One region of the Qipengyuania sp. SM2512 genome, then DNA from elsewhere that is predicted to be linked to it. Evidence: riboswitches for the same ligand, from Rfam matches in the RefSeq annotation. Region 1 holds a riboswitch; the other holds the start of a gene.
The links. A riboswitch is a leader RNA that binds a small molecule or an ion and turns the genes downstream of it on or off. The one in region 1 is predicted to bind glycine.

Region 1 (5,338 bases):
TTCCGCGCCTGGGAATTGCACGGCAATTATCCCGCCATTCTCGAGGACGATGTGGTCGGCGAAAGCGCGCGCAGCCTGTTCGCCGATGCGCAGGCCATGCTCGACCGGATCGTCGAGGAGAAATGGCTCACCGCGCGCGGGGTCTGCGGGCTGTGGCCCTGCCGCCGCGAGGGCGACGATATCATCCTGTCCTCCCCATCATCGATGGGGAGGGGGAGCAGCGAAGCTGGTGGAGGGGTATCTTCCAACGGCAGCGAAGCCGACCCCTCCACCACCCTGCGGGTGGTCCCCCTCCCCGGCGGGGCCGGGGAGGAAAAGGAGGTTCGTCTCCCCTTCCTGCGCCAGCAGGTGAAGAAGAGCCGCGACCGCGCCAATTACTGTCTGTCCGATTTCATCGATCCCGCGGGCGACTGGATGGGCGGCTTCGCGGTCGGGATCCACGGGCTCGACGCGCATTCCGCGCGCTTCCAGGCCGACAGGGACGATTATTCGGACATATTGCTCAAGGCGCTCGCCGATCGCTTCGCCGAGGCGCTGGCCGAGCGGCTCCACCAGCATGTCCGCACCGATCTGTGGGGCTATGCGCCCGGCGAGCAGCTCACCAATCTCGCGCTCATCAAGGAGCAGTATCGCGGCATCCGCCCCGCGCCGGGCTATCCGGCCTGCCCCGATCACAGCCTCAAGCCCGCGCTGTTCGAACTGCTCGAGGCGGAAAAGAACGTCGGGCTCGAGCTGACCGAAAGCTTCGCCATGTTCCCCACCGCCGCGGTCAGCGGGTTCTATTTCGGGCATCCGCAGGCGGCCTATTTCGGCGTCGCCCGCATCGGCCGCGACCAGCTCGAGGATTATGCGGCGCGGCGCGGGGTGGACCTTTCCACCGCCGAGCGCTGGCTGCGTCCCAATCTCGATTGACCGGCCAATCTCGATTGACCGGGACGGCGCAATCGCGCAGGGCGGTGCCGTCGGCGGCGGGAGCGATTCTGCGGCGGGCGCGCGCGGGAGAGATCGCGGGGCCGGGCAGGCCCCCGGCGCCGAAGGAGCAACCGCCCCGGAAACTCTCAGGCCAACGGACCGCGCGGGCCTCTTCGACACTCTGGAAAGCGTCGCTCCCTAAAGGGGCGGCCACCGAAGGGGTAAGCCCGTCCATTCACGGGTCAGTCTCTCAGGTCACCCGACAGAGGGGGCATGGATCGGATCGCGTCCCGCCGGGGCGTGGCCGTGCATGCAGTCGGGAACCATGATGAGCGAAGCCCAAGACCTTCCCACCGAAGACTTCGCGGACGATGGTCCGGACGAGGCGCCGGCCAAGCTGCCGCTCGATGGCTGGCATCGCGGCAAGGGCGCGCGAATGGTCGAGTTCGCGGGCTACGAGATGCCGATCCAGTTTGAGGGCATCGTCGCCGAACACGATTGGACCCGCGAGCAGGCCTCGCTGTTCGACGTCAGCCACATGGGCCAGCTGCTGGTCTCGGGCGAGCGCGCGGCCGAGGAGCTGGAAAAGCTGCTCCCCGGCGCGATCGCCACGCTGAAGCCCGGCCGGGTGCGCTATTCGCTGCTGCTCAACGACGAGGGCGGCATTCTCGACGATCTGATGGTCACCAACGTCACCCCCTGGATCGCGGGCGACGAGGAAGCGGGCACCGAGGGCCATTGGGGCGAGCCGACCTATTACCTGGTGGTCAACGGGGCGATGAAATGGGACGACATCGCCCATTTGCGCGAGCATCTCGACGACGACATCACGCTCACCCATCTCGACGACCAGGCGCTGATCGCGCTGCAGGGCCCCAACGCCGCGACCGCGCTCAACCGCGTGATGCGCGGTGTGCCCGAGCAGCTCGTGTTCATGCAGGCGGTCGATTACCACTTCGGCGAATGGCCGCTTCGGATCACCCGCGCGGGCTACACCGGCGAGGACGGGTTCGAGATTTCGGTCCCCGCCGAATTCGCCGAATCGCTCGCCGACCGGCTCTGCGCCGAGATCGAGGTGCGGCCCGCAGGGCTCGGAGCGCGCGACAGCCTGCGGCTCGAGGCCGGGCTCCCACTCTATGGTCACGACCTCACGGCCGAGATCGATCCGGTGACCGCCGACCTCACCTTCGCGCTTACCAAGAGCCGCCGCGAGGCTGGTGGCTGGATGGGCCACGCCGCCTGCGCCGCGAGGCTGGCCGATGGCTGCGCCGACACCCGCGTTGGGCTCGTGTTCGAAGGCCGGCTGCCGGCGCGCGAGGGCGCCACGGTCTTTTCGGGCGACACCGAAATCGGCCGCGTCACCAGCGGCGGCTTCTCGCCCACGCTCGGCCATCCGATCGCGATGGCCTATCTCTCCGCCGATTTCGCCAAGGTCGATACCGAGGTCGAAGTCGAGGTTCGCAAGAAGCGTCTGCCCGCAAGGGTCGCCGCTTTGCCTTTCGTCCCCCACAACTACTACCGAGGGAAGTGACCCGATGGCCCGCTATTTCACCGATGAACACGAATGGATCGATGTCGAGGGCGATACCGCAACCGTCGGCATCACCGATTACGCGCAGGAACAGCTCGGCGACATCGTCTTCGTCGAACTGCCCGAGGTCGGCGCGCAGCTCGCCAAAGGCAAGGACGCCGCTGTGGTCGAGAGCGTCAAGGCGGCAAGCGACGTCTACGCCCCGATCAGCGGCGAGGTGACCGAAGCCAATGCGGCGCTCGACGAGGACCCGGCGCTGGTCAATTCGAGCCCCGAGGAAGACGGCTGGTTCTTCAAGCTGACCATCGCCGACAAGGTCGAGCTCGACGGGCTGATGGACGCCAAGGCCTACAAGAGCTTCTGCGACGAGCTTTGATGTTTCTCCCCTCCCGCTCGCGGGAGGGGCCGGGGGTGGGCAAGACAAAGGCCCATTTCCCGACACGCCCACCCCGCTGCGACTAGGGCCGCGTCGCGGCCCAAGTCTCGCACCCCTCCCGCAAGCGGGAGGGGACAAGGAGTTCCGATGCGCTACCTCCCCCTGACCCCCGCCGATCGCTCGGCCATGCTCGAAACCATCGGCGCCGACAGCGTCGATGCGCTGTTCGCCGATGTCCCCGCCGAAGCGCAGCTCGACGGGCCGATCCACGGCCTGCCGCTGCACGCATCCGAGATGGCGGTCGAGAAACACATGCGGCGGCTGGCGCAGCGCAATCTGGCGGCGGGCGATGCGGCGTTCTTCCTGGGGGCGGGGGCCTATCGCCACCATGTGCCGGCAACCGTCGATCACATCATCCAGCGCGGCGAGTTCCTGACCGCCTACACGCCCTACCAGCCCGAGATCGCGCAGGGCACGCTGCAGATGCTGTTCGAGTTCCAGAGCCAGGTCGCGCGGCTCTATGGCTGCGCGGTGGCCAACGCCTCGATGTACGACGGCTCGACCGCCTGCTGGGAAGCGGTGGCGATGGCCGCGCGCGTGACCCGGCGCGACCGGGTGGTGCTCTCGGGCGCGCTGCACCCGCATTACGCCGAGGTCGTCCGCACCATGGCCAAGTTCACCGCCGACACCATCGCCGATGCGCCGCCGGCCTTCCAGGCGCGCCCCGACGACGACGGGCTGATCGCGCGGATCGACGGCGATACCTCCTGCGTCGTGGTGCAATATCCCGACATCCTCGGGCGGCTCCCCGACCTCGAACGGATCGCTGCGGCGGCGCATGATGCGGGCGCGCTGCTGGTGGTGGTCAACACCGAGCCGGTGGCGCTGGGCGCGATCAAGTCCCCGGGCGAATGCGGCGCGGATATCGTCGTCGGCGAGGGCCAGTCGATCGGCGTCGGGCTCCAGTTCGGCGGGCCCTATCTCGGCCTGTTCGCGGTGCGCGATCCCAAGCATGTCCGCCAGATGCCCGGGCGGCTGTGCGGCGAGACGCAGGACGCCGAGGGCAAGCGCGGCTTCGTGCTCACGCTCTCGACCCGCGAGCAGCATATCCGCCGCGAGAAGGCGACGAGCAACATCTGCACCAACAGCGGGCTCTGCGCGCTGGCCTTCAGCGTCCACATGACGCTGCTGGGCGAGAAGGGGCTGCGCGCGCTGGCGCTGGAGAACCACCGCCTCGCCTGCATCGCCGCCGACAAGCTGGCGCAGGTTCCCGGGGTCAAGGTGCTCAACGAGAGCTTCTTCAACGAATTCACGGTGACGCTGGGCCGCGACGCGCGCGATGTCGTGCGCAAGCTCGCCGATCGCGGCGTGCTCGCCGGCGTCTCGCTCGGGCGGCTCTACCCGCAGGCGGAGGCGCTCGCCGAGGGCCTGCTGGTGGCGGTCACCGAGACCACCACAGAGGAAGATATCGACACGCTCTGCGCCGCGCTCACGGAGACCCTGGCATGAACGCCCCCAACGCCTCGGGCTGGAAGCCCGGCACCCCCGTCACCGTCGACCATTCGATGGAAGGTCCCCCCACGGTCACCGGCAACCGCGCGCTGATGCTCGAGGAACCGCTGATCTTCGAGATCGGCAACAGCGAAACCACCGGGGTCGATTTCACCTCCGCCCTCTCTGCGGGCGAGGGGCATTCCGCTTCCCCCCTCCCCGCGGGGGAGGGGCCGGGGGTGGGGGGGCCCGCCTCTCAGGCGCCGAACACCCATCCCCAACCCCTTCCCTCGAGGGAAGGGGCTTTTGCGTCTCGCTTAGGAGGGTTCGAACGTTCCGAACCGATCGGCCTGCCCGGCCTGTCCGAGCCCGAGACGGTGCGCCACTACACCCGCCTCAGCCGCCAGAACTACGCCATCGATCTCGGGCTGTTTCCGCTCGGATCCTGCACGATGAAGCACAATCCGCGGCTCAACGAGAAGGTCGCGCGCCTGCCCGGCTTTGCCGATTGCCACCCGCTGGCACCGGTCCAGACGGTGCAGGGCGCGCTGGGCGTGATCCACGAGCTGGGCGAATGGCTCAAGACGCTCACCGGCATGCCCGCAGTCGCGATGAGCCCGAAGGCCGGTGCGCATGGCGAGCTTTGCGGGATCCTCGCGATCCGCGCGGCACTGGAAGCGCGCGGGGACGCGCGCAAGGTCGTGCTGTGTCCCGAGAGCGCGCATGGCACCAACCCCGCCACCGCTGCCTTCGCGGGCTACGAGGTCGAGGACATCCCTGCCAACGCCGATGGCCGCGTGGATTTCGATGCGCTCGAGGCGCGGCTCGGGCCCGACGTCGCCGCGGTGATGATCACCAACCCCAACACCTGCGGGCTGTTCGAGCGCGACTTCAAGCGGATCGCCGATGCGGTCCACGCCGCCGGCGGGCTGGTCTATTGCGACGGCGCCAATTTCAATGCCATCGTCGGCCGGGTGCGCCCGGGCGATCTCGGCGTCGATGCGATGCACATCAACCTCCACAAGACC
Region 2 (5,338 bases), 750 kb from region 1:
GTGGAGCCGTCATACATCGAGGCATTGGCGACCGCACAGCCATAGAGGCGCGCTACCTGCGTCTGAAACTCGAACAGCATTTGCAGCGTGCCCTGCGCGATCTCCGGCTGGTAAGGCGTATACGCCGTAAGGAATTCACCGCGTTGGATTATGTGGTCCACGGATGCGGGCACGTGATGGCGATAAGCCCCAGCCCCGCAGAAAAACGCCGCGTCCCCAGCAGCAAGGTTCTTCTTCGAGAGCCGTCGCATATGGCCTTCGACCACCATTTCGCTGGCCTGCATCGGCAGGCCTTCGATAGGTCCGACCAGCCGTGCCTCCTCCGGCACGTCGGCGAACAGCGCATCCATATCGGGTGAGCCAATCTTCTCGAGCATCGCGGCGCGATCGAGGTCCGTGAGAGGAAGGTAGCGCATCTACGCCCTCAGAGACTGTCGCAGAAGGATTTGTAGGCATCTTCATCCATGAACGCCTCGAGCTCGCCGTGCTCAGCGATGGCTACAGCGAACATCCAGCCCGCCTCTTCCGGTGCATCGTTGAGGAGGCCCGGATCGGATTGGAGATCCCCGTTCTGCTTTACGACTTCGCCCGTCACTGGCGAGAAGACGTCACTCGCGGCCTTCACGCTCTCGACGACCGCTGCTGCATCGCCTTTGGCAAGTCTCGTACCTAGCTCTGGAAGCTCCACGAAAACGATGTCGCCGAGCTGCTCCTGAGCATAGTTCGTGATTCCCACGGTGGCGACATCCCCCGCTAGGTCCAGCCACTCATGCTCGTCAGTGTAGTATCTAGTCACGGAATTAATTTCCTCGAAAATAACGATGGGGGACAAAGGGCATCGGGACCGTTCGGGCAGCGATGCGCCGACCTCGCACCTCAATTTCCAGAGGCTGTGCGGGGCTCGAGAATTCGAAACTCAGATACGCCATGGCGATGGGCTGCTTAAGAGTGGGAGAAAACCCGCCGCTCGTGACGCGTCCCACTTCGAGGTCACCGCTGAAGACTGCCGCGCCCTCTCGTGCTGGCAAACGTCCCTCGATCAGCAGGCCGGTTCGCTGCTCCGCAACGCCGTCATTCATCATGCGAGTGCAGGCATCATAGCCGAGCCATCCGCCTGCCTCACGCCGCTTGGGCGAGAGCGCGAACTTCAAGCCCGCAGATACGGGATTGATCGCTGGCCCGAGATCATGCCCATACAAAGGCAAGCCCCCCTCGAGACGAAGCGAATCCCGCGCACCAAGACCAACCGGACGCACCCGATCATCCCGCAGGATCGCATCGGCGAGACGGGATGCGTCATCGCCTTTCACACTTATCTCGAAACCGTCCTCGCCAGTGTAGCCGGCGCGGCTGACCCACAATGACGTCCCGTCCCAATCGAAAGTGCCAGCGGTCATGAAGACCAGATCGGAAACCCCGGGAACGATCTGTTCTAACACATCCTGTGAGAGCGGCCCCTGCAGCGCGAGCAGCGCGCGCTCCCGTTCGTACTCAAGCGAAGTCGCAGCGGAAAGATGCCGCCGGATATGCTCGATATCCTGCATCTTCATCGATCCATTGACGACGAGCGAATAGTAATCTCCCCGGTTCGTGACGATGAGATCATCGAGGATGCCGCCATCCTCGTTCAACAGAAGCGAGTAACGCATCCGTCCCTTCGCCAAGCCGGAGATTGAAGCGGGGAGGAGCGTTTCAAGATCCTCCGCCGCGCAATCACCGGTGATGCGCAGCTGACCCATATGACTCACGTCGAAGAGACCTGCGGAGTTCCTCGTCCACTCGTGCTCCGGAACGATGCCTTCATACTGAAGCGGCATGAGGTAACCGGCAAAGGGCACCATTCGGGCCCCCAGCGCGCAGTGCCAATCATGCAGAGGAAGCTTTCCTGGCTTCTGATCGTTCGTCATTGAGCTTGTCTTCCTAACCATCAGACGCGCAGTTGCGCGTCTCACAGCCCCTTCTGTCGGTTTTGCCTGAGAGCTTGCCGCGGGGCTTTCTCCTTCGGCGGGGTGTCACCACCCTCTTTCCAGAAGTGCCCGATAGCCGCAGTCCTTGTGCCTGAGAGTTTCCGGGGCGGTTGCTCCTTCGGCGCCGGTTGAAGACCGGTCTCTCCTGCGGCATCGGTTGGATCCAGTATCCGATACACCATCTCTGTCTCGTCGCGTTCAGAAACTTTGTCAACGGCCATAGCGGACGACATTGCGGGAACATCGAGTATCGATTGCATCGACACTGCCCGCTTTACTCCCACCAGTATGGCAATCTCTCTCGGGGCTTCGGCGTAATCTGCGTCATGCTGCGAGCCTCGAAAAGTCTGCCGCCTTGCATGACCAGGTTGACGCTCTCGGTCGCGCGAATATCCGTCAAGGGATCATCCTCCAGGACAACCAGGTCGGCGAGCTTGCCCGCCTCGATCGTGCCGATGTCGGCAGCCAAGCCGAGCGCCCTGGCAGGGTTTACAGTGCCAGTGGCCAGCGCCTGAAGCGGCGTCATGCCGCCACGGACCATCGACCACATATCCCAATGGAACGAGATGCCTGCCTGCTGCCCATGGCCGCCGCTAGAGATGAGCACGCCGCGCTCGGCAAGTTTCGCGGCTTCTCGAGCAGCCTCGTCGTCGACAAACGATCCCTCGGGAGCCGTAATGCGACGAGCTCCCTCCGCACGAAGGACATCAGGCGGTGTGTGCGCCTGCAGAAGTGGCTGCTCCATGAGGTTTGTGGCCTGACGCCAATAGGGGTCGCCGGCGAGTCCCCCGAAGGTGACGACGAGCGTCGGCGTGTTGTTAACATCCGCGCCCTCGAAGAGCTGGAGAACGTCATCGTAAAAGGTCTCCAGGGGAATGTTATGTTCAAGCGTGGCATTGCCGTCGACGACGTGGGTCATTCCCAGCGCGTACTGGGCGCCGCCTTCGGCGACGACCAGAATGCCCTCACGGCGAGCCGCCTCAAGGATCTGCTGGCGCTGCTCTCTTCTGGGCTGATTGTAGTTTTTCACGCTCAAGGCCCCTTCCGCCTTGAGACGACGCACGTGTACGAGTGCATCCTCCAGGCCATCGATCCTGGCGTAAGCGCCCGGTGCCTTCGCACCATAAATCGTGTTGCCCGAGGAAAATATCCGGGGGGCGAGCAGGTCACCTGCGCGCTGCAATTCCGCCGCCGCGAAGATGTCATGCGAATCGCTGGCGGGATCGTGCAACGTCGTGACGCCCAGAGCCAAGGCTTGAACAAGGGACCAATTCTGTTCTGGAATCAGACCGTCATTGCTCATGGGTCCGTGAGCGTGCGCATCAATGAATCCGGGTACGATCGTGCGACCGGTTACATCGAAGACCTCGAAATCATCGGGAACGACGACCTCGCCCCGTCTTCCGATCTTGGTCAATCTGTTTCCCTCGATCAGGATCACACCATCCTCGATGATCCCTCCGTCGCTTCCAGTCATCGTCACCACTCGCGCCCCGACGAGGGCAATTCGGCCCTCGGGCGCAGACACCTTCACGTCCCTGCCAACATCGACATGGCTGGTGCCCTCCATCGCCTCTTCCACAAGCGTACCGAAGAGGTCGCGCGGCAGCGAGTGAAGATCGGCAGCCTGTGTCCAGAGCAATGATGTTCCGTCTGCCGCGAATGTCGGGAATGATGTCCATTCGCTGGTAACCGGTCGGACGGTCACCGTCTTGGTATCCGCTGACAAATCCAGAGCGATTCCGCCCGGCACTACCGGCGCGAGATAGGCCCTGTAGTTCTCCTGAAAGACGATCCACTCGCCGGCCGGGTCGATTTCGAAGTCGCTCGCCAGCTCTCCGCGAGCATGGATCAGACGGTCACCCCCCGAGAGGGGACGGCTCGTCAAAGCCAGCTGACCGTCGACGAATTCGACTAGGAATATGCGCTTGGAATCTCGGGAAAAGTGCGGTTTGCGGCCTTCGGCGCTGACCCTGGTGGTTTGATCACCTTCGAGATCTACGACGTAAATGCCTGCATCCAGCGAGTTGGAAGGGTCCGTGAGCCGACCTGCACGACGCTTCTCGAAAGCGAGCATCCGACTGTCTGGCCCGAACCGTGGGTTCGCATAATGCCCTGCCTCAGCCACGGTTCGCTCCCTGCCCGAGGCGAGATCCTTCACTACAAGGTCCCCCAAACCGCGGTCAGTCCAACTGACGTATGCTATCTTGCGTCCGTCGGGAGATGCGGCAGGAAAAAGCTGCCGGCCATCGCGCCGTGTCAGCTGCTCCTCGAACCCATTCCGAAGAAGGTGAAGCTTCCCAAGGCGTTCGAACACGAATGGTCCGGCAAAACCCGCAGCCGCCGGAAAGCGAACCATCCTCGTCCGGAATGCAGAGGGCGCCACCTCGACTTGCGGACGCGAGGCCTTTCGCACCTCGCGCTCATCGGAAATTCTAAAGGGGATTACCTGCGCATCTCCGCCGCGCGACGAGACCCGTTGTATCTTTCCCCCCGCCCAGAACACGAGGTGCTCACTGTCGGGCGTCCACGAGAAGTTCGGATAGACCCCGGCTATGGCCCAGTTTTCTTGCATGTCCCGATCGAGTTTCGATACTGTTCGGGAAACTCCTGATTCCAATTCCAACACTTTGAGGACCGAAGACCCTTCTTCCCTCGCAACGAAGGCCAGGCTTCTTCCGTCAGGCGAGGGCTCCGGCCTTGCCGCACCACCATAGCCGCGCACAACGGTCTCGGTTTCACCGCTCGACAGGTCGCGCCTTTCGATCTGGAACGCACCAACACCGGAGTCTTGCGCGTACTCGAAGATGGATCCGCTCGATGCATCGCGGGAGTAGTAAAGGTAACGGCCATTTGCGGAAAAGGCGGGTTCTCCCTGCTCTTTCTGATGGGCTGCGGAAGGTCGCTCCACTACAGGGAGACCTGCTCCTCCATCCACTCCATAGAGCCAGATCTCTCCTGTTCCGAGGGAACGGCCAGTCGTGAAGTGCTTTCTTCCCGCGATGAAGCGACCATCGGCCGTCCAGACCGGCTCGTTGACGGTACGAAAGCGCTCTTGTGAAAGCTGCCTCGGTTCACTTCCGTCACTGCGCATCAACCAGATGTTGTCCGCTCCACCAGCATCCGAAACAAAGGCTATGTGCTTCCCATCTGGAGAATAACGCGGCTGCATCTCCCACGCCGCTCCCGACCTAATCCGACGAGGATCCCCACCCCTAAACGCCATCTCGTAGAGATCTCCCAGGACGGAAAATACAATCGTTCGGCCGTCCGGCGAAACATCGAGGTCTACCCAACTTGCTTCGTCGACCTCGATCGGCACTTCCACGGTTTCCGAACCGAGCGAATCCTCGACGCTCCAGGTCTGCGCT

Region 2: another riboswitch for glycine. It lies ahead of gcvT (glycine cleavage system aminomethyltransferase GcvT); the one in region 1 lies ahead of gcvT (glycine cleavage system aminomethyltransferase GcvT).

What each region holds. Positions count from the first base shown of each region.
Region 1 covers NZ_CM143134.1:451,371-456,708, reverse strand. The annotation lists gene metH (methionine synthase) at 1-912, shown strand, start outside; glycine riboswitch at 1,084-1,188, shown strand; gene gcvT (glycine cleavage system aminomethyltransferase GcvT) at 1,241-2,443, shown strand; gene gcvH (glycine cleavage system protein GcvH) at 2,448-2,819, shown strand; gene gcvPA (aminomethyl-transferring glycine dehydrogenase subunit GcvPA) at 2,967-4,328, shown strand; gene gcvPB (aminomethyl-transferring glycine dehydrogenase subunit GcvPB) at 4,325-5,338, shown strand, end outside.
Region 2 covers NZ_CM143134.1:2,874,198-2,879,535, forward strand. The annotation lists gene gcvPA (aminomethyl-transferring glycine dehydrogenase subunit GcvPA) at 1-416, opposite strand, end outside; gene gcvH (glycine cleavage system protein GcvH) at 425-796, opposite strand; gene gcvT (glycine cleavage system aminomethyltransferase GcvT) at 801-1,907, opposite strand; glycine riboswitch at 1,951-2,036, opposite strand; glycine riboswitch at 2,037-2,125, opposite strand; gene ACQ5J0_RS14255 (amidohydrolase family protein) at 2,242-5,338, opposite strand, start outside.